Regions from separate parts of the Halomonas koreensis genome, predicted to be linked through region 2. Evidence: predicted binding sites of a transcription regulator. Region 2 holds the regulator's gene; the other holds the start of a gene.

Region 1 (14,074 bases), on a different contig from region 2:
GCTGCTGGCCCTGCCGCTGGTCGCCGCGCTGCTGGTCGTCAGCCTGTCGCTGGGCATCCTCAACCGCTCCGCGCCCCAGCTCACCATCTTCAGCATCGGGTTTCCGGCGCAGCTGACCATGGGGGTCGCCCTGCTGATGGTGCTGATGACCGACCTGGACCGCTTCCTGGAGCGCCTGTTCGCCCAGGGGCTGGATACCCTGCGCGGCTTCCTGGAGACCCTCGCCGCGGTTCCCGGCGGATGAAAAAAACCGCCCGGCGGGATGCGACGGACGGCACAAGGGACCGGGGCAAGCCCCGGCCGGCAGGGTAACGGAGTATCAGTTCAGGAACTTGAACAGCGACATGCCCTGCATGTTGGCGAAGGTCTTCTGGGCGGCCTGCATCCCCACCTGGCGCAGGCTGTACTCCGAGATGGCCTCGGAGTAGTCCAGGTCGACCAGGTCGGAGAGGGTCTGCTCGTAGTTGAGGGTGCGATTGCCGCCCACGGAGTCCACGACGTCCAGCTCGTTGAGCCGCGCGCCCATGGAGGCACGCACCGTCAGGACGTTGTCCAGCCCGTTGTCGAGCTCTCGCATCACGCTCTTCAGGGTGTTGCGCTGAGCGGCCTGCTTGGCGTCGGTGTCGGTAGGCTGACCGAGCACGTCGATCGCCTTCTCGAGCGTCGCGAAGATATTGGTATTGGCCTGATCCGCCGACTGGACGGTGAAGGTGTCGTCCTTGTCGGGCTCGCCGGACAGCTTCAACTCCATCCCGCCCATGGCGATGGGGTTGTCGGCGGGATAGTTGCCGCTGGTGGTGGCGACGGTGTTGCCGTCGGCATCCAGCTCCTCCACTTGATAGGTATTGGGAGGATCGTCGAAGGTGACCTTGAAGGAGTTGCCCGCCTGCAGGTCGTCGGCCATTTGCTGGCGGTCGGTGATCCTCACCTCCTCGTAGGTCCCCGTCCCCGTGTTGCCCTCGCCCGCCTCGGCCACGTAGCCGGCGCTGGAAGGCACGCGCATGAAGATCGCCTCGCCGGTGTCGCTGACCGGCATCAATCGCGAGGCATCGATGCGTTGCTCCCGGACCCGACTATCGCCCGCGTACTCGATATCGCCGTTGACGTCCTTGACGAAGGGCGCGCTGCTGTCCTGATAGCCGCCGAACAGGTAGCGGCCGTTGCCATCGGTGGCATTGGCCTGGCCGATCAGGGACTCGTAGACCCCTTGAAGCTCACTGGCCACGGACTCCCGGTCCACGTCGCTCAGGGTATCGCTCGACGCCTGCACCATCAGGGATTTGGCGCGCACCAGCGCATCGTTGACGCTGTTGAGCACGCTTTCCGACTGGGACAGCGAGTTGCGGGCGCTGACCCGGGAGTCGGCATATTGCTGGGTGACGGCCTTGGCCTGATCCACGCCCACGGCCCGGGAGGCCGCCTGGGGATCGTCGGAGGGGTTGACCACCCGGCGGCCGCTGGCGATCTGCTGGCTGACCTTGAGGAAGTCCGACTGCTGCTGGTTGAGCGAGCCGACGCTCTGCTCGAACATGGTGACGGTGCTGATACGCATCTATGTAGCTCCGTGATCAGTTGCGCAGGCCGAGGACGGTATCGAGCATGGTCCGCCCGGCCTCGATCACCTTGGCGTTGGCCTGATAGTACTGCTGGTAGCGGATCAGGTTGGCGGCCTCCTCGTCCAGGTTGACCCCAGACTCGGACTGCTGGACCGCCCTAAGCTGTTCGCTGAGCCCCTGCTGGGACTCCAGGTTGACCTGGGCGATGTTGGTGCGATTGCCCACGTCGCTGACCATGCTGCCGTAGGCGCCGCTCAGGCTGGCGGAGCCGCCCACCACGCTTTCTTGCTGAATATCCTGCATCGCCAGGGCATTGCGGTTATCGCCGCTGCCCGAGGCGTCGGCATCGAGGGTCAGCGTCTGGCCGTCCTCGAGATCCCCGAGGGTCAGGGTGATGCCGTCGACGGTGATCGCATCCCCGGACTCCTGGCCGGTGAAGGTCTGCGTCGCCCCCGTATCGTCCTCGGCCACGATCTCGAAGGTGCCGCCTCCGGTGTCCGTGACGGACAGGCGCCAAGGGGCATTCCCCGAGGCGAGGGCATTGCCCGGCTCGGCCTGGAACTCCGCGATGGCGCCGGTATCGCCATGCACCAGGCTGCCGGCGGCGATATCGTCCAGATCGGTGATGGCCGCCTCCAGGTCGGCCGCGGCGCGACGCACCGGCTGGACCTCGAAGCGGTCGTTCTGCGCCAGGTTGTTGGTGTCGTCGAAGGTCAGCGTCACGCCGCCGAAGCTCAGGGTGGCGTCCGTGCCATTGCCGTTGGGATCGTCGAAGGCGAGATCGGCGGCCTCCAGGGTGCCGCCGCCGTCCAGGCGGGTCACCTCGAAGTCCGCCGGCCCGGAGGGCGGCGCATTGGTGATCCGCACCCGGTAGTCGCTCGTCCCAAGCTGATCGATGTTGGCGGTATCGAAGGCCGTGTCGGTCACCGTGGCGCTACCGTCGTTGTCCTTCGCCGAGAAGGCCCGGGGCTGGCCGATGTCGAAGAAGGCCGCGCCCTGCTCGCCGTCCAGGTCGACCCCGTTGGCATGCTGCTGGTTGAAGGCGACGGCCAGCGAGACCGCCATCTGGCCGATCTGGTTCTGGGTCTTGTCCAGGGTCTCGTCGCGGAAGCGCATCAGCCCGCCCAGGGTGCCGCCGGACACCACGTCCTCGTCGAGGGCCACGACATTGCCGCCGGAGTCGCGATAGCCCAGCACGGTGCGCTGGGGATCATTGGGCGCCTCCATGGTCTCCAGCGCGAACTGCCGCTCCCCGGACACCAGCGGCTGGCCGTTGGGCAGGCTGACGTTGTAGGTCTTGCCGTCCTGGATGTTCAGGCGCACGTCCAGGCGCTCGCTGAGGTCGTGCACCAACTGGTCGCGCTGGTTGAGCAGGCTGTTGGGGGCCTCGCCCTGCTTGGCGCGGGCCAGGGCGATCTCGCGATTGATGCCGGCCAGCTGCTTGGTGGTGTTGTTGATCTGGGTGACCTCGTCCTCGATCTGGCCGTTGATGCCCTCCTGCATGTCCTGCAGGTAGCCGTCGAAGGAGCGGAACTGGGCGCTCAGCGTCTGGGCCGAGCCCAGCACCCCCTGCCGGGCGGCGGGGTCCGAGGGCGCGCTGGCCAGGTCCTCCAGCGAGGAGAAGAAGTCCTGCATCAGCGGCGCCAGGCCGGCCTCGCGATCGGCCAGCAGGCTGTCGATCTGCTCCACCTGGGTGGTGTAGGTCTCCAGGGCGCTGGTCTTGCTGGTGGCCGCGTTCAGCTGGTCGGCGATATAGCGATTGAACTGTCGCTGGATATCCTCGACCTGCACTCCATTGCCGCCGTTGCCGCTCTCGGAGAGGATCGCCACCTCGCGATTGTAGCCGGGCGTGAAGATGTTGCTGATGTTGTTGCTGGTCGCGGCCAGGGCGTTCTGGGCGGCGTTGAGGCCGCTGAGGCCGGTGGAAAAGATGCTCATGTCGGTGTTCCCTTGTGCCGATAGTCAGGTCATCGGCCGCCGGGCCGCGGACTTGAGGCCCGACGCGACGAGAAGGCGGGTCAGCGGCCGTCGCGGCGCGCCAGCATGGCGTCGCCGGCCAGCGGCCCCAGGCTGTCCATCACCGCGATCAGCTTGTCGGCATAGGCCGGGTCGGTGGCATAGCCGCCCCGCTGCAGGGCCCGCGCCGCCTGGTCGGGAGTGGCGGCGGCCGTCACCCCGGCATAGCGGGGGTTGTCGCCGATCAGCCGGGCATAGTCGGTGAACGCTTCCTCGAAGGAGCCGTAGACCCGGAACTGGTCGCGCACCGGCCGGCGTTGCCCGTCGATGACCTCGTGGGTCAGGATCTCGGTGGTCTCGCCCCGCCAGCCGCCGCCGGCCTTGATGCCGAACAGGTTGTGGCTGTTGCGACCATCGGCGGTGGCGATCTCGTGGCGTCCCCAGCCGGTCTCCAGCGCCGCCTGGGCCAGGATCAGCTCGGCCGGCACGCCGGAGGCGCGGCTGGCGGCCCGCGCCGGTTCGGCCAGCCGGTCCAGGAAGTCGCGCACATGGCTCGGCCGCCCGGCATGGCGATCCGCCGCCTCGGGACGCGAGGCATCGCCGGCCGGCGTGACCTGCAGGGCGTCCATGAAGGAGGCCGGTCGCGCCTCGCCGCCGGCAGCCTCCGACGGCGCCTCCGCGCTCAGGGCGTCCTCCAGGGGCCGCGGCGTGCCTCTCGGGATCCCGGCGATCAGCGCCTCGTGGTCGGCGCCCGTGCCGCGGCGCGGGCCGCCGACCTCTCCCTCCAGCTGTTCCACCAGCCGCTCGGCCAGGCCGACGCCGCGATCGGCGACGACCTGGGACCACTGCTTGTCGAGCAGGGACTGGTAGAAGTCCGTGTGCTTGTCCTCGAGGAGCCCGGAGGACGGCACCGCCTCGCGCATGCTCTTCATCATCATCTGCACGAACAGCGCCTCGAACTGGCGCGCGGCGCCGTCCAGTCCCTCGCCGGGCGAGCCCTCGGCGGTGTGCTTGAGGCGCTCGAGGCCCTGGACGTCGAGGGCGAACTGTCCGCTGAGGTGACCGGGGGTATCCAGGCTCATCAGATGATCTCCAGTTCGGCTCGCAGCGAGCCCGCCTGCTTGAGGGCCTCGAGGATGGACATCAGGTCATTGGGCGTCGCGCCCAGGGAGTTGAGGGCATCGACCACCTCCATCAGGTCGGCCCCCTCGACGACCTTGAGGGTGCCGGGCTGCTGCTGGATGCTGACCTCGGTGTCCTCGACCACCACGGTCTCGCCATCGGCGAAGGGGTTGGGCTGGCTGACGCCGACCTCGGTGTCGATGACGATGGACAGGTTGCCGTGGGCCACCGCCGCCTGGCGCAGGGTGACCGCGCCGTTGAGCACGATGGAGCCGGTGCGCGAGTTGAGCACCACCCGGGCCGGCTCTTCGGTGGGCGTGACCCGGACGTTCTCGACGCGGGCCATGAAGTTGACCCGCGCATTGGGATCCAGGGGCCCGTCCAGGGCGATGACCCGGGCGTTGCGCGCCGCGGCCACGGGGCGGCCGAACTCGCGGTTGATGGCGCTGACCACCCGTTGGGCGGTGCCGAAGTCGTCGCTGTCGAGCTGCAGCTCGAGCAGGCCGCCGTTGGCGCCCAGGTCCAGGGGCACGCCACGCTCCACGGTGGCGCCGCCGGCGATGCGCCCGCCGGCCTGCTGGTTGATCTGCACGCTGCTGCCCCCCGCCGAGGCCCCCGCGCCGCCGACCAGCAGGTTGCCCTGGGCCATGGCGTAGGTGTCCCCGTCGGCCCCCTTGAGGGGCGTCATCAGCAGGGTGCCGCCACGAAGGCTGTCGGCGTTGCCCACCGAGGACACCACCACGTCGAGGCGCTGGCCGGGGCGGGCGAAGGGCGGCAGCTCGGCGGTGACCATCACCGCCGCCACGTTGCGCAGCTGCATGTTGGTGCCGGGCGGCACCGTGATGCCCAGCTGGGAGAGCATGTTGGTCAGGCTCTGGCCGGTGAAGGGCGCCTGCATGGTCTGGTCGCCGGTGCCGTCCAGGCCCACCACCAGGCCATAGCCCACCAGGGCGTTGTCGCGCACGCCGGCGAAGCTGCCGAGTTCGCGCAGTCGCTCGGCCTGGGCCGGCAGGGCCAGCAGGCAGCACAGCGCCAGGAGCAGCACCCGTCCGGCGATACCGGGAATGGGGAGCGTCTTGCGTGGGGTCATGCGATCACCATCAGAAGGGCGAGACGTTGAGGAAGAAGCGCTGCAGCCAGCCCATGTGCTGGGCCTCGTTGATGTAGCCGTCGCCGACGTACTCGATGCGGGCATCGGCCACCGAGGTGGACGGCACGGTGTTCTCGCCGGTGATGGTGCGCGGATTGACCACGCCGCCGAAGCGAATGAACTCGGTACCCTGGTTGATGGCGATCTGCTTCTCGCCCCTCACCCGCAGGTTGCCGTTGCCCATCACGTCCACCACCGTGACGGTGATGGTGCCGGTGAAGGAGTTGTTGGCCTGGGAGCCGCCGCCGCCCTCGAAGTCGCTCTCGCCGGAGACGTCGAAGCCGTACTCGGCCAGGGTGTCGAGGGCATCCGGCAGCTGGGCGAGATCCAGGCCGGCGGAGCCGCTGCGATCGGCATTCGACTGCGCGTTCTTGCTGGCGCTGACCTGCTCGTCCAGCACGATGGTCAGGATATCGCCCACCATGCGCGGCCGGCGATCCTCGAACAGCGGCTGGTAGCCGCGCCGCGGCTGGTAGATCGAGCCGTTGGCCCGCGGTGCCGGCCGTTCGGGGATCTCGATGCGCTCCTGCTCGCCGACCACCGAGGCGTGGGGAATCTGTGCGCAGCCCCCCAGCACCAGCAGGGCCAGCACGGCCAGCCAGCGCAGCGGGCCGAGCCGGCCGGATACGACGCCCATCATGAAGCCTGCCTCCCGTCGCCGATCATGGTCACAGCTGCGCGAGGCGCGCCAGCATCTCGTCGCTGGTCTTCACGGCCTTGCTGTTGATCTCGTAGGCCCGCTGGGTCTGGATCATGCTGACCATCTCCTTGACCACGTTGACGTTGGAGGTCTCGACGTAGTTCTGCAGGACGTTGCCGGCCCCGTTGATGCCCGGCACATTCTCGGTGCGCGGCCCCGAGGCGGTGGTCTCGGCATAGAGGTTGCCGCCCAGGCTCTCCAGGCCGGTGGGATTGACGAAGGTCGAGAGGGTGATCTGGCCGATCTCCTCGGACTGGCTGTTGCCCGGCGTCTTCACCGAGACGATGCCGTCCTCGCCGATGCTCACCGACAGGGCGTTGGCGGGCACGATGATCGCCGGCTCCAGCGGGTAGCCATTGGCGGTGACCATCTGGCCGTTCTGGTCCAGCTGGAAGCTGCCGTCACGGGTATAGGCGGTGGTGCCGTCCGGCATCTGGACCTGGAAGAAGCCCCGCCCCTCGATCGCCAGATCCCGGGAGTTGCCGGTCTGCTCGAGCCCGCCCTGGGTGTGCAGCCGCTCGGTGGCCACCGGGCGCACGCCGGTACCCACCTGCATGCCCGACGGCAGGCTGTCCTGGGCATTGTTCTGGGCGCCCGGCTGGCGCAGGTTCTGGTAGAGCAGGTCCTCGAACACCGCCCGGGACTGCTTGAAGCCGTTGGTGTTGACGTTGGCCAGGTTGTTGGAGATGACGTCCAGCTTGACCTGCTGGGATTCCAGGCCGGTCTTGGCCGTCCACAGTGACTTGATCATGCGGATTTCCTCGTGTTGGTCGGGGCTCAGCTCATCGACAGCAGGCGGTTGGCGCGCTGGGCGTTCTCGTCGGCGGTGCTCATGACCTTGGTCTGCATCTCGTAGCGGCGGGCCACGTCGATCATCGACACCATGGTCTCGACGGCGCTGACGTTGCTGCCCTCCAGGGCGCCGCTCACCAGCCGGGCCTGATCATCCGCGGGCAGCGGCGCCACGGCCCCGTCCTCGCCGGGCGGCGCCCGGAACAGGCCGTCATCGCCGCGCACCAGGCCGGCCTCCCCCGGGGAGACCAGCTTGAGGCGCCCGACCATGGCCAGGGCATCGGCGTCCTGGCCGGCCCCGATCGCGCTGAGCGTGCCGTCGCTGCCCATCGACAACGAGGCGCCCAGCGGCACCTGGATGGGGCCGCCCTCGCCGAGCACCGGGCGGCCGGCGCTGCGCAGCAGGCCGTCGCCATCCACCTGGAGGTCGCCCCGGCGGGTATAGGCCTCGCTGCCGTCCGCCGCCTGCACGGCCAGCCAGCCGTCACCCTGCATCGCCACGTCCAGGGCGCGGCCGGTGTGATTCATGGGGCCCGCGGAGAAGTCGCTGCCCGGGGTCGAGGCGGCCACCGAGGCCCGGGTGTCCAGGCGCGCCTCGCCCTGAACCGGCACCGCGCGCATGGCGTGCAGCTGGGCGCGGAAGCCGGTGGTGGAGGCGTTGGACAGGTTGTGGCTGACCACCGACTGCTGCTCCATGCTCTGCCGGGCGCCGCTCATGGCGGTGTAGAGGATGCGATCCATGGCTTAGCGGCTCAGGTTGATGGAGGCCTGCAGGACCTCGTCCTGGGTCTTGATGGTCTGGGAGTTGGCCTGATAGGCGCGCTGGGTGACGATCATGTCCACCAGTTGCTTGGCCAGGTCCACGTTGGAAGTCTCGATGGCCCCCGCCTCGATGGTCCCCAGCACCCCGGTGCCGGCCTCGCCCAGCAGCTCCTGGCCCGAGGCCGCGGTGGACGTCCAGGCGTTGTCGCCCACCGCCTGGAGGCCTTCCGGGTTGCGGAAGTTGGCCAGGGCGATCTGGCCCGCGGGGCGCGACTGCTCGTTGGTGTAGTTGCGCGTCACGGTGCCGTCCTCCTCGATGGTGATGCCCACCAGGGCGCCGGAGGTGTAGCCGTTCTGGGTCAGATCGCTGGCCCGCGAGCTGTTGCCGAACTGGGTGGAGCCGGCCAGGTTCAGGTCGAAGGTCAGGTCCTGGGGCCCGCCGCCCAGGAAGCCGGCGGAGGCGAAGGTATAGGTCTGGTTGCCGCCGGCGGTCAGCTGGCCGTTGGCATCGAAGGTCAGCTGCGATTGCTGGGGCATGTCGGCGCCGTTCGCCAGCAGCTGGCCATCCATGGCGATGCGCGACGTCCAGGTGTTGGCCGTATCGTCCATCACCGCCGTCAGGTTGGCGGTATCCGGCTGTGTCGCCAGGGCCGTCCCGGCCTGATCTTCGTAGTTGCCGGTACCGCTGTTGTAGTACACGTTGTTGCCGCTGCTGGCGTCGTAGTAGACATCGCGCGGCGTGGCCGTCGTGTTATCTACGCGCTGCTCGCCCTTCTCGTAATAGACGGTGATATTGCGCGGATTGCCCAGGGAGTCGTAGACGGTGAAGTTGTTGGAATAGTGGTAGTTGACGGTGGTCTCGTCGTTGGGCGCCGTTCCCCCGGTCGCGAGGGTGGTCTGGCTGAGCTCGTCGCCGACGACCTCCCGGGAATCCAGGTTGAGGGTGGTGGCCACGTCGGTGGTGGCGCTGGCGGGCATCTCCTCTGACGGCACCTGCAGCACTTCGGGCTGGCCGCCGGTCTCGACGTTGCCGGCCGCGTTGATGCCGTAGCCCATGATCCGGGCCCCCTGGGCGTTCTGCAGGTAGCCGTCCGGCGTCATCGATAGCTGGCCGTTGCGCGAGTAGACCACCTCGCCGTTCTGCTGGAAGCGATAGAAGCCCTGGCCGCTGATGGCCAGATCCAGCTCGCGGCCGGTGGCCTCGATGTTGCCCGCCTCGAAGTCCTGCAGGACCGTCGAGACCTTGGTGCCCAGGCCGGTGGAGCCGGCGAAGACGTCCGCGAACTGGGCGCTGGAGCTCTTGTAGCCCACGGTCTGGGAGTTGGCGATGTTGTTGCCCAGCACGTCGAGGCTGGAGGAGGCGGCGTTCAGGCCGCTGAGCGCTTGTGAGAAACCCATGTCACTATCCCTGCGTTATCTGCGTTGCGAAGCGTGGAGCGGCCGACGCTTTGCCGGCCCGGCTGTCAGAGGATCTGCTTGATGTCGGAGAGCTCGACCCGGCCATAGACGGCGCCCAGGTCCAGGGTCAGCGGCCCGCCGTCCGTGGGCGGCGTCACGCTGCCCACCACCGCATAGTTGAGGCTGTCCACCGGCACCGGCTCGCCGCCGCGGGTGGCCTCGACGCTGACGTGGTAGGCCCCGTCCGCGGCGATCTGGCCGTCGCTGGTCTCGCCGTCCCAGCTGAAGGACTCCACCCCGGCATCGACGCCGCCCAGGTCGTAGCGGTTGATCACCTCGCCGGCCTGGTTGGTGATGGTGACGGTGACGTTGTCCGCCGGCTGCTCGAGCTCGACCCCGAAGGGCGTGGTGGTGACCTCGCCATCGCCTTCCTCGCCCTCGGCGGCCTCGCCCTGGCTGAGCAGGATGCGATCCCCCGGCACCAGCACGCCCTTGCCGATCAGGCCGGACGCCTGGAGGGTCTGGCCGGCATCGATCTGGTCGTTGATCTGCCCCAGGGAGTCGTTCAGCTTCTCGATGCCGCTGACGGTGTTGATCTGCGCCAGCTGGGAGGTCATCTCCTTGTTTTCCATCGGGCTGAGCGGATCCTGGTTCTGCAGCTGCGTCACCAGCAGCGTCATGAAGCTGTCCTGTAGGGCCGCGGACTGCCCCGCCCGGCCGCTCGCCGCGCCGGCGTTGAGGGCGCTGGTCACGCTGGAATCGATGGTGTTCGCCATGGGATCAGCCCTCGCCCAGGGTCAGGGTCTTGAGCATCAACTGCTTGTTGGTGTTCATGACCTCGACATTGGCCTGATAGGAACGCGAGGCCGAGATCATGTTCGCCATCTCCGCCACGGGATCGACGTTGGGCATGCTCACGTAGCCCTGGTCGTCGGCCAGCGGGTGCTCGGGGCGATACTCCTGGCGCAGCGGGGAGGGATCCTCGACCACCTCGCGCACCCCCACGCCGCCGATGCCGGCCCGGGAGGCGGCCCGGCTCTCGAACATCACCTGCTTGGCGCGATAGGCCTCGCCGTCCGGGCCGGCGACGCTGTCGGCATTGGCGAGATTGCTGGCGGTCACGTTCATGCGCTGCGACTGGGCGCTCATGGCCGAGCCGGAAATATCGAACACAGAGAACATCGACATGGATCCGCTCCTGGCTTATTCGGGTTGCATGGCCTTCTTGAGGCCCTGGATGCGACTGTTGAGGATCGTCAGCGCCGTCCGGTAACGCACCGAGTTGTCGGCGAAGGCGGTGCGCTCGCGATCCATGTCCACGGTGTTGCCGTCCAGGCTGGGCTGGTCGGGCACCCGGTAGAGCAGGTCGCGGCCCACCGACGCCGGCCCCTGGCCGGGCAGGTGCCCCTCGGCGGTGCGCGACAGCGACAGGCCGCCGCCGGCCGCCTGGCCCTGCTTCACGGCCCTCTCCAGCTCGCGACCGAAGTCCATGTCGCGGGCCTTGTAGCCCGGGGTGTCGGCGTTGGCGATGTTGCTGGCCAGCACCTTCTGGCGCTCATGGCGCAGCCCCAGGGCCTGCTGGTGGAAATTGAAGGCGGCTTCGAGCTGGTCGATCATCCGGCGCTCCCGGAAATGGAAATTCGTCGAGGGTGCAGAATAGCCAGCCCGCGGTCACCCCAAAGGAACGAACAGCCGGAGGAAGGGGGGCCATTTCCCCGGTTCCGGCAACGCGACGCGCGTTAGACTCGTCCACAGCTCCCGAACAGGACCTCGCCATGACGCCGCGACTCCCCCGCCCGCTGATGCGTGCCGTGCTGGCCGTGCTGACCCTGGCCGGCCCCGCCCAGGCGCTGGCCGAGGCGCCCTGGGTGCAGGCCGCGGGCGCCTTCCTGGAGCGGGAGGCCGCCGGCCTCGGCGAATCGGTGAGCGTCACCCTCCACCCCCCGAACGCCCGCTTCCCGGCGTGCCAGGACCCGCGCCCCTTCCTGCCGGACGGCGCGCGCCCGCCGCTCGGCCGGGTGTCGGTGGGGGTCGAGTGCGGCGGGGCGGAGCGGCGCACCCGCTACCTGCAGGCCGAGGTCGAGGCGATCGGCCGTTACCCGGTCACGGCCCGGCGCATCGCGACCGGCGAGCGCCTCTCCCGGCACGACCTGGCGATGCGCCGCGGCGCGCTGAACCGCCTGCCACGCCAGGCGCTGCGCGATCCCGAGGCCGTCGTCGGCCAGGTGGCGCGGCGTCCGCTGGCCGCCGACCGGCCGTTCCAGGCTCATCAGCTGCGCCCGCCCCACCTGGTGGATCGCGGCGACCGGGTGACGCTGGAGGCGCGCGGCGACGGCTTCCGGGTGACCCGGCAGGCCGAGGCGCTGGGCGCCGGCGGCCGGGGCGAACGCATCCGGGTAAGGCTGGACGACCGGCGCATCATCGAGGGGCGAGTCATCGGCCCCCGCCGCCTGGCGGTGGACGGCTGAATCGGCCGGGGCCAGGCTGGAAGTCACCCGGCAAGGCCATTAAAGTTACGCCTTCGGGCGCCGATAGCCCGGGTAACGCACCGGTCACGAGGCCCTTCACCGTGAAAGTCGACAATCACCATCCCCTGCGTCCCGGCCAGATCGAGCCGCGCGACCCGGCTCGCCAGCCCCAGGGCGCGTCGTCGCCCGCCGACGAGGGCGCCGAGTCGGCGACGCAAACGCATCTTCGCCACAGCGCGGCCGATGCCAGCCAGGACATCGACACCGCCCGGGTCGACGAGATCCGCGAGGCCATTCGCGACGGCCGGCTGGAGCTGGACCCGGAGCGCATCGCCGACGGCCTACTCGCCAGCGTCCAGGACCTGCTCGGCCAGCGGAGCGAGGGCTCATGAGTCTCCAGCGGCTGCTCGAGGAACAGGTCGGGCGCCTGTCGACCCTGCGGGACCGGCTGGAGGAGGAACAGGCGCTGCTGGTGGCCGGCGATATCGACGGCCACCGCCTGCAGGCGGTGGCCGAGGAGAAGACGCAGCTGCAGGAGTCGCTGGAGGGCACCGAGCGGCGCCGCGCCGAGGTGCAGCGGCGGCTCGGCTACCCGGCCGGCCGCGACGGCGCCCGCCAGGCGGCCGCGGATGCCGACTGCCTGGCGCAGTGGGAGGCGCTGCTGGCCACGGCCGGAGAGGTCGCACGGCTCAATGAGCGCAACGGCCGCCTGCTGGAGCTGCGCATGGGCCACAATCAGGAAATGCTCGACTACATCCACCGCCTGGCCAATCCCGCCGTCTACGGCGCCGACGGCCGCACCGGGCTGCAACCGAGACGCCTCGACGCCCGAGCCTGACGCCTCAGGCGGGCGCCCGCCGAGCCGCCAGCCAGGCCTCCAGAGGCTCCGCCGACAGCGGCGCCCCCAGGGCGTTTCCCTGCATCAGATCGATCCCGAGCCCCCTGACCGACGATAGCTGGCCCGGCGTCTCGATGCCCACCGCCACGGCCTCCAGCCCCATCATCGGCAATCCTTTCAGCATGGCCGCCAGGGCGGCGCCCTCACGGGACGTCCCCTCGGGGAGGGCCGCGATCAGCGAGCGGCTCAGCTTGGCCCGGCTCACGGCCAGGCCGGCCAGGCCCATCAGGTCCAGCCCGCCGCGTCCCAAGTCGTTGACCACCAGCCCCACCCCCAGCGCCCGCAGGCGCTTGATCAGGTGCCCGTTGGCCGCCGCCTGGGTGACGAGATCGTCCTGGGCGAACTCGAGGCTCAGCCAGCCGGGCTCGATGGCCTGATGGCGCAGGAAGACATCCAGGGGGCGTCGATCGAAGACCTCCTGGTCGAGCATCTCGGCGCACAGGTTGACCGCCACGGCCAGCTCGGCCAGGGGCGATCCCGCAGACCGCCAGGCCGCATGCTGGGCGACGACGGCACCCAGCACCCAGCGATCCAGCCGCACCTGCTGGCCCAGTTCGGCGACCACCGGCAGGAAGTCGCCCGGCGGCAGCAGGCCCCGCTCGGGATGTCGCCAGCGAACCAGGGCCTCGACCCCGACGCAGCGTCCGCTGCGCAGGTCGAGCTGGGGCTGATAGACCACCCGGAAGTGCCGCTGCGGGGCCATCAGCGCCTCCTGGAGCTGCTGGCGGAACGCCAGGTCGGCCGCCAGCCGCCGGCGCAGGGCCGCGTCGAAGAAGGCATGGCGCCCCGGCTCCACCTCTCCCAGGGCGCTCTCGGCGCCGCACAGCAGCTGGTCGGCGGTTTCGCCGTCGTCGGGCGAGATCGCGATGCCGATGCTCAGGCTCAGCAGCTGCTGGGCACGCCCGCGTGTCCGGAAGGGCGGCTCCATCGCCTCGAGACAGCGCAGCGCGGCGGTCTGCAGGCCGACCGGGGACAGCGGGTGCTCGATCAGGATCCCCCAGCATCCCTCGCTCAACCGCGACAGGCTGTCCTCGCGGCGCAGGGTCTGGGCGAGGCGCCGCTCCACCTGCTGCAGCAGGGCCTCCAGGCCCTCCACTCCGAGCCGCTCTCGCAGGGCCTCGCGCTGATCGAGGCGCGCCAGCAGCAGCCCCACGGGTTGGTCCGGTCGCGAGGAGCGCTCCAGGGCATGGCGCAGGCGATCCTCGAAGAGCCAGACGCTGGCCAGACGGTTGACCGGGTCCCGGTGGAGGCCCAGCGACAGCGACGGACCGC
Region 2 (14,074 bases):
ATGCCGCGCATGGATGGCCTGGACTTCCTGGAGCGGCTGATGCGGCTGCGGCCGATGCCGGTGCTGATGGTGTCGTCGCTGACCCAGTCCGGCTCCGAGGTCACCCTGAGGGCCCTGGAGCTCGGCGCCCTGGACTTCGTCGCCAAGCCGTCGCTGGGCATCCGCAGCGGCATGCAGGCGTACGCCGAGGAGATCGCCGACAAGCTGCGCGCCGCCGCCCGGTCGCGGCCACGGCAGGCGCCGCGGCGTTCCACGCCGGCGCCCCAGACGCTGAAGGCGCCGCTGGTCTCCAGCGAGAAGCTGATCATCATCGGCGCCTCCACCGGCGGCACCGAGGCGATCCGCAGCGTGCTGGAGCCGCTGCCGCCCAATAGTCCGGCGATCCTGATTACCCAGCACATGCCCGGCGGCTTCACCCGCTCCTTCGCCGAGCGCCTCGACCGCGGCTGCCAGATCTCGGTCAAGGAGGCCAGCGACGGCGAGCGCATCCTGCCCGGCCACGCCTATATCGCCCCGGGGGATACCCACCTCAAGCTGGCGCGCAGCGGGGCCAACTACGTGGCGCGGCTGGACGCCGGGCCGCCGGTCAACCGGCATCGCCCCTCGGTGGACGTGCTCTTCCACTCCGCCGCGACCCAGGCCGGCCGCAACGCCATCGGCGTGCTGCTCACCGGCATGGGCAAGGACGGCGCCGCCGGGCTGCTGGAGATGCGCCAGGCGGGCTCGCCGACCCTGGCCCAGGACGAGGCCAGCTGCGTGGTCTTCGGCATGCCGCGGGAGGCCATCGCCCTGGGCGCGGCCTCGGAGGTCGTGCCCCTGGACGAGGTCGCCCCGCGGCTGCTCAAGCTGGTCGCCGCCTCGGGGCGCGCTCAGCGCGTCTGAGATCCCATCGCTAGAGGAGCCATCGCATGCTCAAGCTGTTACGCAACTTTCGCATCAGCCAGGTGATCAACGGGGTGCTGCTGTGCTTCCTGGTGTTCCTGGCGGTGGTCGCGAGCCTGGGCTGGATGGCCAGCCGCTCGGCCAGCGAGACCCTGACCACCCTGGACCGGATCAACGTCGACCAGCTCAACGAGATCAATCGCGCCGACTCCCTGATGACCGGGGCCCTGGTCGACCTGCAGTCGGCCTCCGGGCATTTCCTGATGGGGCGCACCAGCCAGGCGGATGCCAGCCTGGAGGCCGCCCAGGACCAGCTGGATCGCGCCGAGGCCCGCTTCGAGGCCTTCGCCGCGGTGCCGGCCGCGGGGGAGGGGGCCGCCATGGCCGAGGCGGTGGAGACGAGCTTCGGCGAGATGCTGGCGCTGGTGCGCGAGGGCCACGGCCTGCTCGACGAGGTCGACACCCAGGCCTTCGCCCAGCTGCGCCAGCGCATGGCCGAGCCCCAGCAGGCCCTGGAGGCGGCGCTCACCGAGTTCGTGCGCTATGCCGACGCCCGGGGCGAGACGATGATGGCCGGACACCAGGCGACCCAGAGCCGCTACAGCCTGATCGGCGGGGCGATCCTGGCGGTCGCGGTGGCCATGATGGTGCTGCTCTACCTGGGCCTGCGCCGCATCCTGGTGGTGCCGCTGCGCCAGGCGGTGATCAACCTCGAGCGGATCGCCAAGGCCGACCTCACCGGCGAGATCAAGGTGCTCAGCCGCAACGAGATCGGCCAGCTGTTCGCCGCCATGCGCGACATGCAGGCCAGCCTGGCGGGCATCGTCGGCGACGTGCGCGAGGGCAGCGAGGCCATCCACGGCCGGGCCCGGGAGATCACCAGCGGCAATGCCGACCTGTCCTCGCGCACCGAGCAGCAGGCCGCCTCCCTGGAGGAGACCGCCTCCAGCATGGAGCAGATTACCGCCACCGTGCGCCAGAACGCCGACAACGCCCGTCAGGCCAACGGCCTGGCCCAGGAGGCCACCCACACCGCCGAGCGCGGCGGCGAGGTGGTCCAGCAGGTCGTGCAGACCATGCACGGCATCGCCGGCAGCTCCCAGAAGGTCGCCGACATCACCGGGGTCATCGACTCGATCGCCTTCCAGACCAACATCCTGGCGCTCAACGCCTCGGTGGAGGCGGCCCGGGCCGGCGAGCAGGGTCGCGGCTTCGCGGTGGTGGCCGGCGAGGTGCGCCAGCTGGCCAGCCGCTCGGCGGACGCGGCCAAGGAGATCAAGGCGCTGATCGAGGGCTCGGTGAGCCAGGTGCAGGAGGGCTCGGCGCTGGTCGAGCAGGCCGGCTCGACCATGGAGGAAGTGGTGAACTCGGTGCGCCGCGTCACCGATATCATGGACGAGATCTCGGCGGCCTCCCAGGAGCAGAGCGACGGCATCGAGCAGGTCAGCCAGGCGGTGGGCCAGATGGATCAGGTGACGCAGCAGAACGCCTCCCTGGTCCAGCAGGCCGCCACCGCCGCCACCGAGCTCGAGGAACAGGCCACCCGCCTGGAGCGCGCCATGGCGACCTTCCGCCTGGCGGGCGCGGCGCCCGCGGCGCTGCCCACCGGCGGCGCTTCGGCCCCGGCCTCGCCGTCGGCCCCCGAACCCGCGTCGCCGCGGCCGGCGCCGGCCCGGCGCGAGCCCGCCGAGGCGCTGGCCGAGGACGACTGGGAAGAATTCTGACACTCGCCGGCGGCATCGCCGCCGGCCTCCCCTTGCCAAGACACCGTTAACAGAAGAGGACATTCGATGGCGGACAAGAACATGAGCATCCTGGTGGTGGATGACTTCCCGACCATGCGCCGCATCGTGCGCAGCCTGCTCAAGGAGCTGGGCTTCACCAACGTCGAGGAGGCCGAGGACGGCCAGGACGCCCTCGGCAAGCTCAGGGGCGGCGGCTTCGAGTTCGTGGTGTCCGACTGGAACATGCCGAACCTCGACGGCCTGGAGATGCTCAAGCAGATCCGTGCCGACGACGAGCTCAAGGACCTGCCGGTGCTGATGGTCACCGCGGAGGCCAAGAAGGAAAACATCATCGCGGCCGCCCAGGCCGGGGCCAGCGGCTACGTGGTCAAGCCCTTCACCTCGGCGACCCTCGAGGAGAAGCTCAACAAGATCTTCGAGAAGCTGGGCATGTGACACGCGCCGGGCCCGCGGGCCCGGCCAGCAGGAGAGGCGATGATGAGCACCGAGACGCAGCCTGGCGAGCAGCAGGCGAACGGAGACGAGCTGGTCCAGCGCATCGGGCACCTGACCCGCATGTTGCGGGACAGCATGCGCGAGCTGGGGCTGGACAAGGAGATCGAGCGGGCGGCCGACGCCATCCCCGATGCCCGGGATCGCCTCAGCTACGTGGCGACCATGACCGAGCAGGCGGCGGAACGCGCGCTGAACGCCATCGACCGGGCGCAGCCCGAGCAGGATCGCCTCAGCCGCGAGGCCGAGGCCCTGGACGCCCGCTGGGCGGAGTGGTTCGCCGAGCCCAAGGAGCTCGACGAGGCTCGCGAGCTGGTCCAGGACACCCGCGGCTACCTGGCCCGGGTCCCCGAGGCCACCCAGGCGACCAACAAGGAACTGCTCGAGATCATGATGGCCCAGGACTTCCAGGACCTGACCGGCCAGGTGATCAAGAAGATGATGGACGTCATCCGCGAGATCGAGCATCAGCTGGTGCAGGTGCTGATCGACAGCGTGCCCAAGGGCGAGGCCCGCGAGGACATGCAGCGCCGCGCCGACGGCCAGCGCGAGAGCGATGCCAAGCGCCGCGAGGACCTGCTCAACGGGCCCCAGGTCAAGCCCGAGGCGGACGACGTGGTGGCCGACCAGGATCAGGTGGACGACCTCCTGGACCAGCTGGGCTTCTAGGCGACCGCCGCCCCCTTCCCCTACCCCCGACGACGTCATGCGAGAAGGCCGGGACGCGTGGATAAGCCCACGAAAACCGGCCCTTTTCGCGTGACCGTCCCTTCCCCCGCCCGCGGATAATGGCCAGGGTGCGCACGAGTGCCCGGTGATTGGCCATGGCCGACGAGACCAGCGACGACGAGAAGACAGAAGACGCCACGCCCCGACGCATGGAGAAGGCCCGCGAGGAGGGCCAGGTGGCCCGTTCCCGCGAACTGGCCACCTTCCTGCTGCTGCTCGGCGGCGTGGTGGGCCTGGCGACCATGGGTGGCAGCCTGTACGACCAGATCGGCGGCGTCATGGAGTCGGCCTTCCTGTTCGAGCGGCGCCAGGCCATGGAGACCGCGCCGATGCTGGTCGAGGCGCTGGCCATGGGGCGCCGCACCCTGATCGGCCTGCTGCCGCTGTTCCTGCTGCTGTTCGTGATCGCCCTGGTGGCGCCGGCGCTGCTCGGCGGCTGGGTGATCTCGGCCAAGTCGCTCAAGCCCCAGGCCGGCAAGCTCAACCCCTTCAAGGGGCTCAAGCGCATCCTCGGCACCCAGGCCCTGGTGGAGCTGGCCAAGGCCATCGCCAAGGCCGTGCTGGTGGGCAGCGTGGGCGTGGCCTACCTGTGGCTGAATCGCGGCGCGTTCATGGCGCTGATGACCATGCCCGTCCAGCAGGCCCTGGCCGAGGCCATGTGGATGGCCGCCGAGGCCTGCGGGCTGATGGTGCTGACCCTGCTGGTGGTGATCCTGATCGACGTGCCCTACCAGTTGTGGAGTCACGCCAAGAAGCTGCGCATGTCCAAGGACGAGGTGAAGCGCGAGCACAAGGAGTCCGAGGGCGATCCCCAGGTCAAGGGGCGCATCCGCCAGCAGCAGCAGGCCATGGCACGCGGGCGGATGATGAGCGAGGTGCCCGAGGCCGACGTGGTGATCACCAACCCCACGCACTACGCCGTGGCGCTGAAGTACGAACAGACGGGCATGGCGGCGCCCCGGGTCGTGGCCAAGGGCGCCGATGCCGTGGCGGCGCGCATCCGCGAGGTCGCCGAGGAGGCCGGCGTGCCGCGCCTGGAGGCGCCGCCCCTGGCGCGCTCCCTGTATCACCATGTGGAGCTGGAGGACGAGATTCCCGCCGCCCTCTACACCGCGGTCGCCGAGGTGCTGGCCTGGGCCTTCGGCCTGAAGCGCGTCGCCGAGGAGGGCGGCCAGGCCCCGCCCACGCCCGAGAACCTGCCGATCCCGGACGCCGTGGCGGCGCCGGGGCCGGACGATGACACCGACGAGGCACGAGCATGAAGGCCCTGAGCCACTACCTGCCGCGACGCAACTGGATGGCCGACGTGCCGATGAAGCTGCTGGCCGGCCCGCTGCTGATCATCATGATCCTGTCGATGATGATCCTGCCGCTGCCGCCCTTCGCGCTGGATCTGCTGTTCACCTTCAACATCGCCATGGCGGTGATGGTGCTGCTGGTCAGCATGTTCACCCAGAAGCCGCTGGACTTCGCCGCCTTCCCGGCGGTGCTGCTGTTCACCACCCTGCTGCGGCTGTCGCTCAACGTGGCCTCCACCCGGGTGGTGCTGCTGGAGGGGCACCAGGGCGGCGACGCCGCCGGCAAGGTCATCGAGGCCTTCGGCCAGTTCCTGGTCGGCGGCAACTTCGCCGTGGGCCTGGTGGTGTTCCTGATCCTGGTGATCATCAACTTCATGGTCATCACCAAGGGCGCCGGGCGCATCGCCGAAGTGGGCGCCCGCTTCATGCTCGACGCCATGCCCGGCAAGCAGATGGCCATCGACGCCGACCTCAACGCCGGCCTGATCGGCGAGGACGAGGCCCGCCAGCGCCGCGCCGACGTCTCCCAGGAGGCCGACTTCTACGGCTCCATGGACGGCGCCAGCAAGTTCGTGCGCGGCGACGCCATGGCCGGCCTGGTGATCATGGTGGTCAACATCATCGGCGGGCTGCTGATCGGTCTGATGCAGCATGACATGGCCTTCGGCGACGCCGCCCGCACCTATGTGCTGCTGACCATCGGCGACGGTCTGGTGGCCCAGATCCCCGCCTTGGTGATCTCCACCGCCGCCGGCGTCACCGTGTCCCGGGTCACCACCGATCAGGACGTCGGCCAGCAGATGATCGGCCAGCTGTTCGTCAATCCCCAGGTGATGATCCTGGCGGCCTGCGTCATGGGCCTGCTGGGCCTGGTGCCGGGCATGCCCAACCTGGTGTTCCTGATCTTCGCCACCCTGCTGGGCGGGCTGGCCTGGTGGCTGATCCGCAAGAAGGAGCGCGAGCTGGTCGCCGAGCAGACCCAGGCGGCGCCGCCGCCGGCCCCCGAGGCCCCGGAGGCCAGCTGGGACGACGTCCAGCTGGTCGACACCCTGGGCCTGGAGGTGGGCCACCGGCTGATTCCCATGGTCGACGCCCAGCAGGACGGCGAGCTGCTGGGGCGCATCAAGAGCGTACGCAAGAAGTTCGCCCAGGAGGTCGGCTTCCTGCCGCCGGTGGTGCATATCCGCGACAACCTGGAGCTCTCGCCCAACGCCTATACCCTGAGCCTCAAGGGCGCCGAGATCGGCCGCGCCGAGGCCTTCCCGGGGCGCTGGCTGGCCATCGACCCGGGCCAGGTGTCCGGCGAGCTGAACGGTACCCCGACCCAGGACCCGGCGTTCGGCCTGCCGGCGGTGTGGATCGACACCGAGCAGCGCGAGCACGCCCAGGTCTACGGCTACACCGTGGTCGACGCCAGCACCGTGGTGGCCACCCACCTCAATCACCTGCTGCACCGCCACGCCGCCGAGATGCTCGGCCGCCAGGAGGTGCAGAAGCTGCTCGACAAGCTCGGCGAGGACCACAAGCCGCTGGTCGAGGAGGTGGTGCCCAAGGCCATCTCGCTCACCGTGCTGCAGCGCATCCTCCAGAACCTGCTGGAGGAAGACGTCTCGATCCGCGACATGCGCACCATCCTCGACGCCCTGGCCGAGCACGCGCCCCAGCAGCAGGATCCCGGCGAGCTCACCGCCGCGGTGCGCCTGGCGCTGGGCCGGGCCATCACCCAGCAGTGGTTCGCCGGCCGCGAGACCCTCAATGTCATGGGCCTGGACGGCCAGCTGGAGCAGGTGCTGACCCAGGCCATGAACGGCAGCGGCGCCCTGGAGCCGGGGCTGGCCGAGACCCTGATGACCCAGGCCGAGCAGGCCCTGGAGCGCCACGAGGCCAGTGGCGAGCCGCCGGTGCTGGTGGTGCCGCACCCGCTGCGCCCGGTGCTGGCGCGCTTCCTGCGCCGCCGCCTGCGCCACCTGGTGGTGATGTCCCAGGCCGAGCTCCCCGATGACCGGACCCTGAGGGTCACCACCCTGATCGGAGGACAGTGAACCCCATGAGCGTGATGCGATTCGTCGGCGAGACCAGCCGCGAGGCCATGCGCCAGGTCCGCGCCGCCCTCGGCGACGATGCCCTGATCCTGGCCAATCGCCCCACCGAGACGGGCGTGGAGATCCTGGCCATGGCCGACGAGGCCGTGGCGCCCGCCACCGCCGAGGCCCCGTCGCCTGTCCCCCCGACGCCGGCTGTCGAGACGCCCTCGGCGCCTGCCCCCGCCGCCGAGGGCGACGGCGACCTGCGGGCGATGAGCGAGCGCCTGCTGCGCGAGATGCAGGACATGCGCTCGCTGCTGGCCGGCCAGGGCGGAGCGACGGCCGCCGCCGAGCCGGGGCGCGAGGCCTTGGAGCGGGCGCTGCGCGAGGCGGGCTTCGGCCAGGCGCTGGCCGACGAGCTGCTCGCCCGCCTGCCCGCCGAGCTGGCCGGCCCCGAGGCCGCGCCCGAGACCGGCCATGCCTGGCTGGCCCGGCGGCTGGCCGCGCGGCTGCCGGTCAGCGTCGATCCCGAAGCCTTCCTCGACGCGCCCGGCATCCTGGCGCTGGTCGGCCCCACCGGCGTCGGCAAGACCACCACCACCGCCAAGCTGGCGGCCCGCTGCGTGCAGCGCCACGGCGCCGAGAACGTCGCCTTGGTGACCACCGACGGCTTCCGGGTCGGCGCCCACGAGCAGCTGCGCATCTACGCCGAGCTGCTGGACGTGCCCCTGCACGCGCTGTCTCCCGAGACCTCCATGGACGAGCTGCTGGGCGAGCTGGACGGCCGGCGCTGGGTGATCATCGACACCGTGGGCATGAGCCAGCGGGATCGCCGCATCATCGCCCAGGCCGCCCAGCTCCAGGGCAGCGACGAGCGGGTGCGCATGCTGCTGGTGCTCAACGCCGCCAGCCAGCCCGGCACCCTGGAGGAAGTGATCACTCGCTATCGCCAGGCGGCCCGGGCCGCAGGGGTCGCCCTGGACGACTGCCTGCTGACCAAGCAGGACGAGGCCGGCCAGCTGGGCCCGGCGCTGGATGCCCTGATCCGCCACGGCCTGCGGCTGCGCTTCGTCTCCACCGGCCAGCGGGTCCCCGAGGACCTGGAGGCGGCCGATGCCGAGGCGCTGGTCGAGGCCGCCCTGTCGGCGCGGGTCGCCGCGCCGTCGGCGCCCGCCACGCTCGCCGCGACGCCCTGGGCCGACGACCTGCTCGGCCGAGGGCGCCGGCTGGGCCTGCTGCTGGCGGGGCTGCGTCGCCGGCTGACCGGCATCGCCGCCCTGGAGGCCACCTGGGACCTGTCGGCGCTGCCGGCCTGCCTGCAGGAGGAGCGCCTCGAGCGCCTGCTCGAGGCGCCCCCCGAGGCCCTCGAGCGGGTGGGCATGCTGTGGGCGGCGCGTCGCTCCCTGCCGGGCGCCGACTGGGCGATGCCCGATCTCGGCATCGATGCCCGCGGCGGCTGGCTGGCGCTGCCCGATCTCCAGCAGCGCCAGCCGGCGGGTTGGCCCGCGCGCCTGGCCCGGGCCGGTGAACGGGGCGTCGCGGTCCACCTGCTGCCGAGCCTGCCCGACGCCGAGACCTGGCTGTGGCTGGACGAGGCCCGGGCGCCCTGGCTCTGCCAGGCGCGGCCCGGCCAGCGGGTGCATCACGCCGGCGAGCGCCGTGCACTGTCCGAGCTGGCGGCGCTCGCCGAGCACGCCGGGGAGCGCCGCTGTCGCTTCCGCGGCCAGGCCGCCCGGGCGCGCTTCGCCGCCCTGCCGGTGGAGGCGGGCCCCGCGGGGCAGCGTGGTGGGCCGTCGCGACAGCCGCTGATGGCCTGGGTCGCGGTCCTGGACGATCCCGAGAGCGGCCGCGCCCTGGGGCAGCGCTATTGGCTGACCCCGCTGACCGCCGCCGCCGACACCCTGCCATTGCTGCTCGGCCGGCTGCATGGCGAGGCCCTGCCCCGCCAGGTGCGTCGCGCCTGGGAGCGGCTGCAGGCCCTGCTGCCGGACGACACCGATGCCGAGGTGCGCCAGCTGCTGGCCGCGGGCCTGGCCGCCGCCGCCTGTCACCTGGATCAGGCCGAGGACGCCGAGGCCGACGAGCTGCGCGGCGAGCTGCTGGCGCTGCCGGGCGGGCGCCGCCGGCGCCGCGAGCATGCCCTGCTGGAGGGCCTGCTGTACCTGTTCATGGCCCGTGACGCCATCCGCCACGTCGGCGCCGCGGGCCTGGAGGGCCTGCGGTGATCGCCGGGGATCAGGCGGCCGGGCTGCGCGCCTGGGCCGAGCGGGAAGGCCGGACGACCCAGGGCGCGGCGCCCGCGGCCCCGGTCGAGGCCCCCGTCGAGGCGCCGGAATCGCCCGCCGCCGAGCCGGCGCCGACCACGACCCTGGTGGTGGTCGGCCTGCCCGACACCTCGGCGGAGCAGGCGGCCCGGGTGACCGAGCTGTTCGAGGAGTGGGCCGGCCGCGGCCGCCGCTGGGTGGGCGACCCGCGGCGCTGGAAGGTGGTGCCGCTGGCCGTGTCGAGCCCCCACCTGGCGGCCCTGGCCGAGCAGCAGCCGCGCTGGGCGCTGTGGGTCGGCGGCGACGCCGAGGCCTTTCGCCGCGCCTTCGGGGTGCTGGCCCGCCTGGCGGCCGCCGGCGGGCCGCGGCGGCTGCTGGCGGTACACCCGCCCGGCATGTCGCGCCTCGGCCTGCTCGACAACCTGCGCCAGGCGGCGGGCCGCTACCTGGGCATCGACCTGCTGGTGATGGCATGAGGCGGGGCGCCATGGCGGGGGCGGCCCTGCTGGGCTGGCTGCTGGCCGCGCCGGCGTCGGCGTCGGGCAGCTGGGCCGCCGAGGCGCCCGGGGTGCGGGCCGCCGTGGCCGGCCGGGAAACCCCGAGCCGGGCACTGACGCCGCCCCCGGCGGCGGCCGGCGGGCGCGTCGTCGAGGTGCGCTGGCGCTACCGGGTGCCGGCCGGGGCCGCGCTGCGGGCCCGGCTCTGCCATCCGGCCGGCTGCGTGACGCTGCCCGCCCGGCGCGGGCGCACCCGGGCTCTGGCGGGGCTGCCCGCCGGCGAGGCGCTGCGCTTCCGCTTCGCCCCGGACGGCGCCGGCCCGGTCCGCGTCCAGGGGCTGCAGGTGATCGTCAATTATCGGTGAGGCTCGCAAGAGGCCGAGGCACGTATGTATACCGCACAAGGCAAGATCGAACAGGACACGCTGCTGGATGACTACATGCCCCTGGTGCGTCGCCAGGCCCTGGCGCTGCAGGTCCGCCTGCCGGCCAGCATCGAGCTGGACGACCTGATCCAGGCCGGCACCGTGGGCCTGCTGGAGGCCCTGGGGCGCTTCGACGCCGCCCAGGGGGCGAGCTTCGCGACCTTCGCCAGCCAGCGCATCCGCGGCGCCATGCTCGACGAACTGCGCAGCCGCGACTGGTTGCCGCGCAGCGTGCGCCGCAACGCCCGAGCCGCCGACGAGGCGGCGCGTCGCCTGGAACAGGAGCTGGGGCGACCGGCGGAGGAGACCGAGATCGCCGCCGCCCTGGACATGGACCTGGAGGCCTATCGCCGGCTGCTCAGCGACACCAACAGCGGCCAGCTGCTGCCCTTCGAGGAACTGATGGCCGAGGGCGGCGAGGGGCGCATGCTCGAGGACGGTGCCCCCGAGACGCCCTTCGCGCAGCTGGTGGATCAGCAGCAGCGCGCCCGGCTGGTGGCGGCCATCGAGGCCCTGCCCGAACGCGAGAAGCTGTTGATGGGCCTCTACTACCAGGAAGAGCTCAACCTCAAGGAGATCGGCGCCGTGCTCGGCGTCACCGAGTCCCGGGTCTGCCAGCTGCACAGCCAGGCCGTGGGGCGGCTGCGCGGCAAGCTGCGCGACGCCTGAGGCGCGGGCGAGATGTCCTCTCTCGCCGGCCATCCCTCAAGCTTTCGGCCTTCGCGCCGATGACCACTCATTGTCCGTCGTCCTAGAGACAGGGAGCCCACATGAATCCGTCCACGCTGATCGGGATCCTGGCGAGCATCGTGCTGCTGGCGAGCGTGCTGCTGTTCACCGCCGAGTCGCCGCAGAGCTTCGTCAACCTGCCGGGGCTGGCCATCGTGCTGGCCGGCACCCTGGCCGCCACCTTCATCAGCTATCCGCTCAAGGAGGTGGTGCGGGTGGTGCGCCTGGTGGGGCTGGTCTTCCGCCGCGAGAACACCTACACCCGCGACGACATCAAGGAACTGGTGGACATGTCGCGGCTGTGGTTCAAGGGCGACGTGCGGGCCGTGGAGGCGGCCCTGGAGCAGACCCGCAACCCCTTCCTGCGCACCGGCATCCAGCTGGTCATCGCCAACACCAAGGAAGAGGAGATCTTCGACCTGCTGCGCTGGCGCATCGCTCGGCTCAAGGCCCGCGAGCACGCCGAGGCGCAGATCTTCCGCACCATGGCCACCTACGCCCCGGCCTTCGGCATGATCGGCACCCTGGTGGGGCTGGTGAACATGCTCGAGGTGATGGAGGCCGGCGACCTGAACGTCATCGGGCCGCGCATGGCGGTGGCGCTGCTGACCACCTTCTACGGGATCCTGCTGGCCAACCTGGTGTTCAAGCCGATCGCCGTGAAGCTCGAGCGCCGCACCGAGGAGCGCCTGATCGCCATGAACATGGTGCTCGAGGGCATCTCGCTGATCACCAAGCGGCGCCTGCCGTCGTTCATCGAGGAGACCCTGAACTCCTTCGTCGCCAACTACCACGACGAGATCCGCGATCCCCAGCGGCCGGTGTCGCGCGACGAGGAGGCCGGCCAGGGTGCTTGATCACGACACCCGCCAGGCGATCGCGCCGCCCGCCCAGGGAGAGGGCGACGGCGAGAGCTGGCTGATGAGCTACCTGGACGTGCTGACGCTGCTGATCACGCTGTTCGTGCTGCTGCTGTCCATGGCCAGCTACGGCCTGCCCGGGGATCGGGAGGACGAGATCGCGTCCCCGGCGCGCCAGGCGGCCCTGGCCGTGGGCCAGGGGCTGAAGCCGCGTCACGAGGGCCTGCAGCCGCGCTTCCAGGGGCTCGGCATCGACGGCGTCAGCGTCGAGCGCAGCGCGCGCGGGGTCACCCTGCGCATCGAGGAGCGGCTGCTCTTCGACAGCGGCCGGGCGCGCCTCACCGAGGGCGGCCACGGGGTGCTGGCGCGCCTGGCCGAGCGGCTCGCCGGCGTCGAGGGCCAGATCTCGGTGGAGGGGCATACCGACAGCCTGCCCATCGCCACCTCCCGCTTTCCCTCCAACTGGGAGCTCTCCACCGGTCGCGCCAGCGCCGTGGTGCGCGCCCTGGCCGAGGCCGGGGTGACCCGGGAGCGGCTGCGCGCCATCGGCTATGCGGACACCCGCCCCCTGGCCGACAACGACAGCGCCGAGGGCCGGGCCGAGAACCGCCGCGTCGAGCTGCTGCTCAAGGCGCCCGCCGGCCGCGGCTGAGGCCGGCGCCGGCTCAGTCCGGCGCCGGGGCGCGTCGGCCGGTGGCCTCGGCGTACCAGTCCAGGAACGCCGCCTCGAGCTGCGGCCGCGCGAACAGGTAGCCCTGGGCGATGCCGCAGCCCATCTCCCGGAGCCGCCGCGCCTGCTCCGGGGTCTCCACCCCCTCCGCGACCACCTCGAAGCCCAGGCCGTGGGCCAGGCGGGTGATGGTGCCGGCCAGCTGGCGCGCCGCGGGGTCGCCCTGCAGGTCGGTGACGAAGGCGCGATCGATCTTGAGCACGCTCAGCGGCAGGGTCTTCAGGTAGGCCAGCGAGGAATGGCCGGTGCCGAAGTCGTCCACGGCGATGGCGATGCCGGCCGCCGCCAGCGCCTGCAGCTGGCGCCGGGCCTCGTTCAGGTCGGCCATCAGCCCGGACTCGGTGACCTCGATGCTCAGGCTGTGGGGCGGCAGGCCGTGGCGGGCCAGCCGCCGCAGCAGGGTGGCGGCGAAGTCGGGGGTGCACAGCTGGCGGGCGGCCACGTTCACGGCCAGGGAGAAGTCCTCGGCCACCCGGTCCTCGGCCCGCCAGGCGACCAGCCGGGCCATGGCGGTCTCGAGCACCCAGTCGCCGATTTCCAGGATGTCGATGGTGGCCTCGGCCAGGGGGATGAAGCGTCCCGGCGAGACGTCGCCGTGGCGCGGGTGTCGCCAGCGCAGCAGCACCTCGGCGCCCAGCGGGCGGCCCTCGGCGAGCCACAGCTTGGGCTGGAAGGCCAGCCGCAGCTCGCCGCGGCCGGCGGCGCCGCGCAGGTCGTGCTGCAGCTCCAGGCGCTCGCGCTGCCGGGCCTCCAGGGTCGGGCAATGATGGCGGATGGGCGGCGTCGCCTGGGCGTCCGGCAGCGCCAGGGCGGCCATGTGCACCAGGCGCTGCGGGGCGCGGTCCCGGGCCTGGCCGATGCCGATGCGGGCGCGGCTGGTGAGGCGCCGCTCGTCGACGGGCTGGGGGCGGCCGATGCGATCGAGCAGGCGGCGGGCCAGGGCGTCCAGGGAGGCGCCGTCCGACGGCACCGGCAGGATCACCAGCAGGTCGTTGCCGCCCCACAGGCCCAGCATGGCCGCCTCGGGCAGGATCGGGGCCAGCGAGTCGGCCAGGCGCTGCAGCAGCCGCTCGGCGACGTCATGGCCGTGCAGGCGCATGATGTCGGGCAGGTCGTCGAGGACGATGAACAGCGCGCCGGTCTCGTGGCCGGCGGCCCGCCAGGCCTGGAGCTTCTGCAGCAGGGCCCGGCGATTGGGCAGCCCGGTGAGCGGGTCGGTCAGCGAGAGGCGCTCGAGCTCGCGGGTGCGGGCCTCGGCCAGCCCCTCGAGCCGGTCGGCCTGCTCGCGCCGCTCGGCGAGCCGCTGCTCCACCCGCAGGACATTGCGGATGCGCTGCATCGCCTCCTCGTGATCGAAGGGCTTGGTCAGGAAGTCCCGGACGCCGGCCGCCAGGGCGCG

What was found. The regulator FliA, encoded in region 2, starts transcription of late flagellar genes. The targets are predictions, from matches to a motif close to CTAAAGTTNNNNNNNNNNCNGCCGATA.
Region 1: a site for FliA is predicted at 11,944-11,970, ahead of flgM (flagellar biosynthesis anti-sigma factor FlgM). Genes of this name have one in related genera too.

What each region holds. Positions count from the first base shown of each region.
Region 1 is NZ_JARWAK010000004.1:160,796-174,869, forward strand. Features, by position in the region: gene fliR (flagellar biosynthetic protein FliR) at 1-244, shown strand, start outside; gene flgL (flagellar hook-associated protein FlgL) at 320-1,552, opposite strand; gene flgK (flagellar hook-associated protein FlgK) at 1,569-3,494, opposite strand; gene flgJ (flagellar assembly peptidoglycan hydrolase FlgJ) at 3,575-4,594, opposite strand; gene QC818_RS06665 (flagellar basal body P-ring protein FlgI) at 4,594-5,724, opposite strand; gene QC818_RS06670 (flagellar basal body L-ring protein FlgH) at 5,735-6,421, opposite strand; gene flgG (flagellar basal-body rod protein FlgG) at 6,453-7,235, opposite strand; gene QC818_RS06680 (flagellar basal body rod protein FlgF) at 7,262-8,017, opposite strand; gene flgE (flagellar hook protein FlgE) at 8,021-9,436, opposite strand; gene flgD (flagellar hook assembly protein FlgD) at 9,502-10,212, opposite strand; gene flgC (flagellar basal body rod protein FlgC) at 10,217-10,624, opposite strand; gene flgB (flagellar basal body rod protein FlgB) at 10,640-11,053, opposite strand; gene flgA (flagellar basal body P-ring formation chaperone FlgA) at 11,212-11,904, shown strand; gene flgM (flagellar biosynthesis anti-sigma factor FlgM) at 12,006-12,296, shown strand; gene QC818_RS06715 (flagella synthesis protein FlgN) at 12,293-12,742, shown strand; gene QC818_RS06720 (EAL domain-containing protein) at 12,747-14,074, opposite strand, start outside.
Region 2 is NZ_JARWAK010000006.1:139,113-153,186, reverse strand. Features, by position in the region: gene QC818_RS08925 (protein-glutamate methylesterase/protein-glutamine glutaminase) at 1-882, shown strand, start outside; gene QC818_RS08920 (methyl-accepting chemotaxis protein) at 909-2,606, shown strand; gene cheY (chemotaxis response regulator CheY) at 2,673-3,062, shown strand; gene cheZ (protein phosphatase CheZ) at 3,105-3,788, shown strand; gene flhB (flagellar biosynthesis protein FlhB) at 3,944-5,110, shown strand; gene flhA (flagellar biosynthesis protein FlhA) at 5,107-7,188, shown strand; gene flhF (flagellar biosynthesis protein FlhF) at 7,194-9,395, shown strand; gene QC818_RS08890 (hypothetical protein) at 9,392-9,910, shown strand; gene QC818_RS08885 (flagellar protein FlhE) at 9,907-10,296, shown strand; gene QC818_RS08880 (RNA polymerase sigma factor FliA) at 10,321-11,025, shown strand; gene QC818_RS08875 (motility protein A) at 11,127-11,942, shown strand; gene QC818_RS08870 (OmpA/MotB family protein) at 11,935-12,597, shown strand; gene QC818_RS08865 (putative bifunctional diguanylate cyclase/phosphodiesterase) at 12,611-14,074, opposite strand, start outside.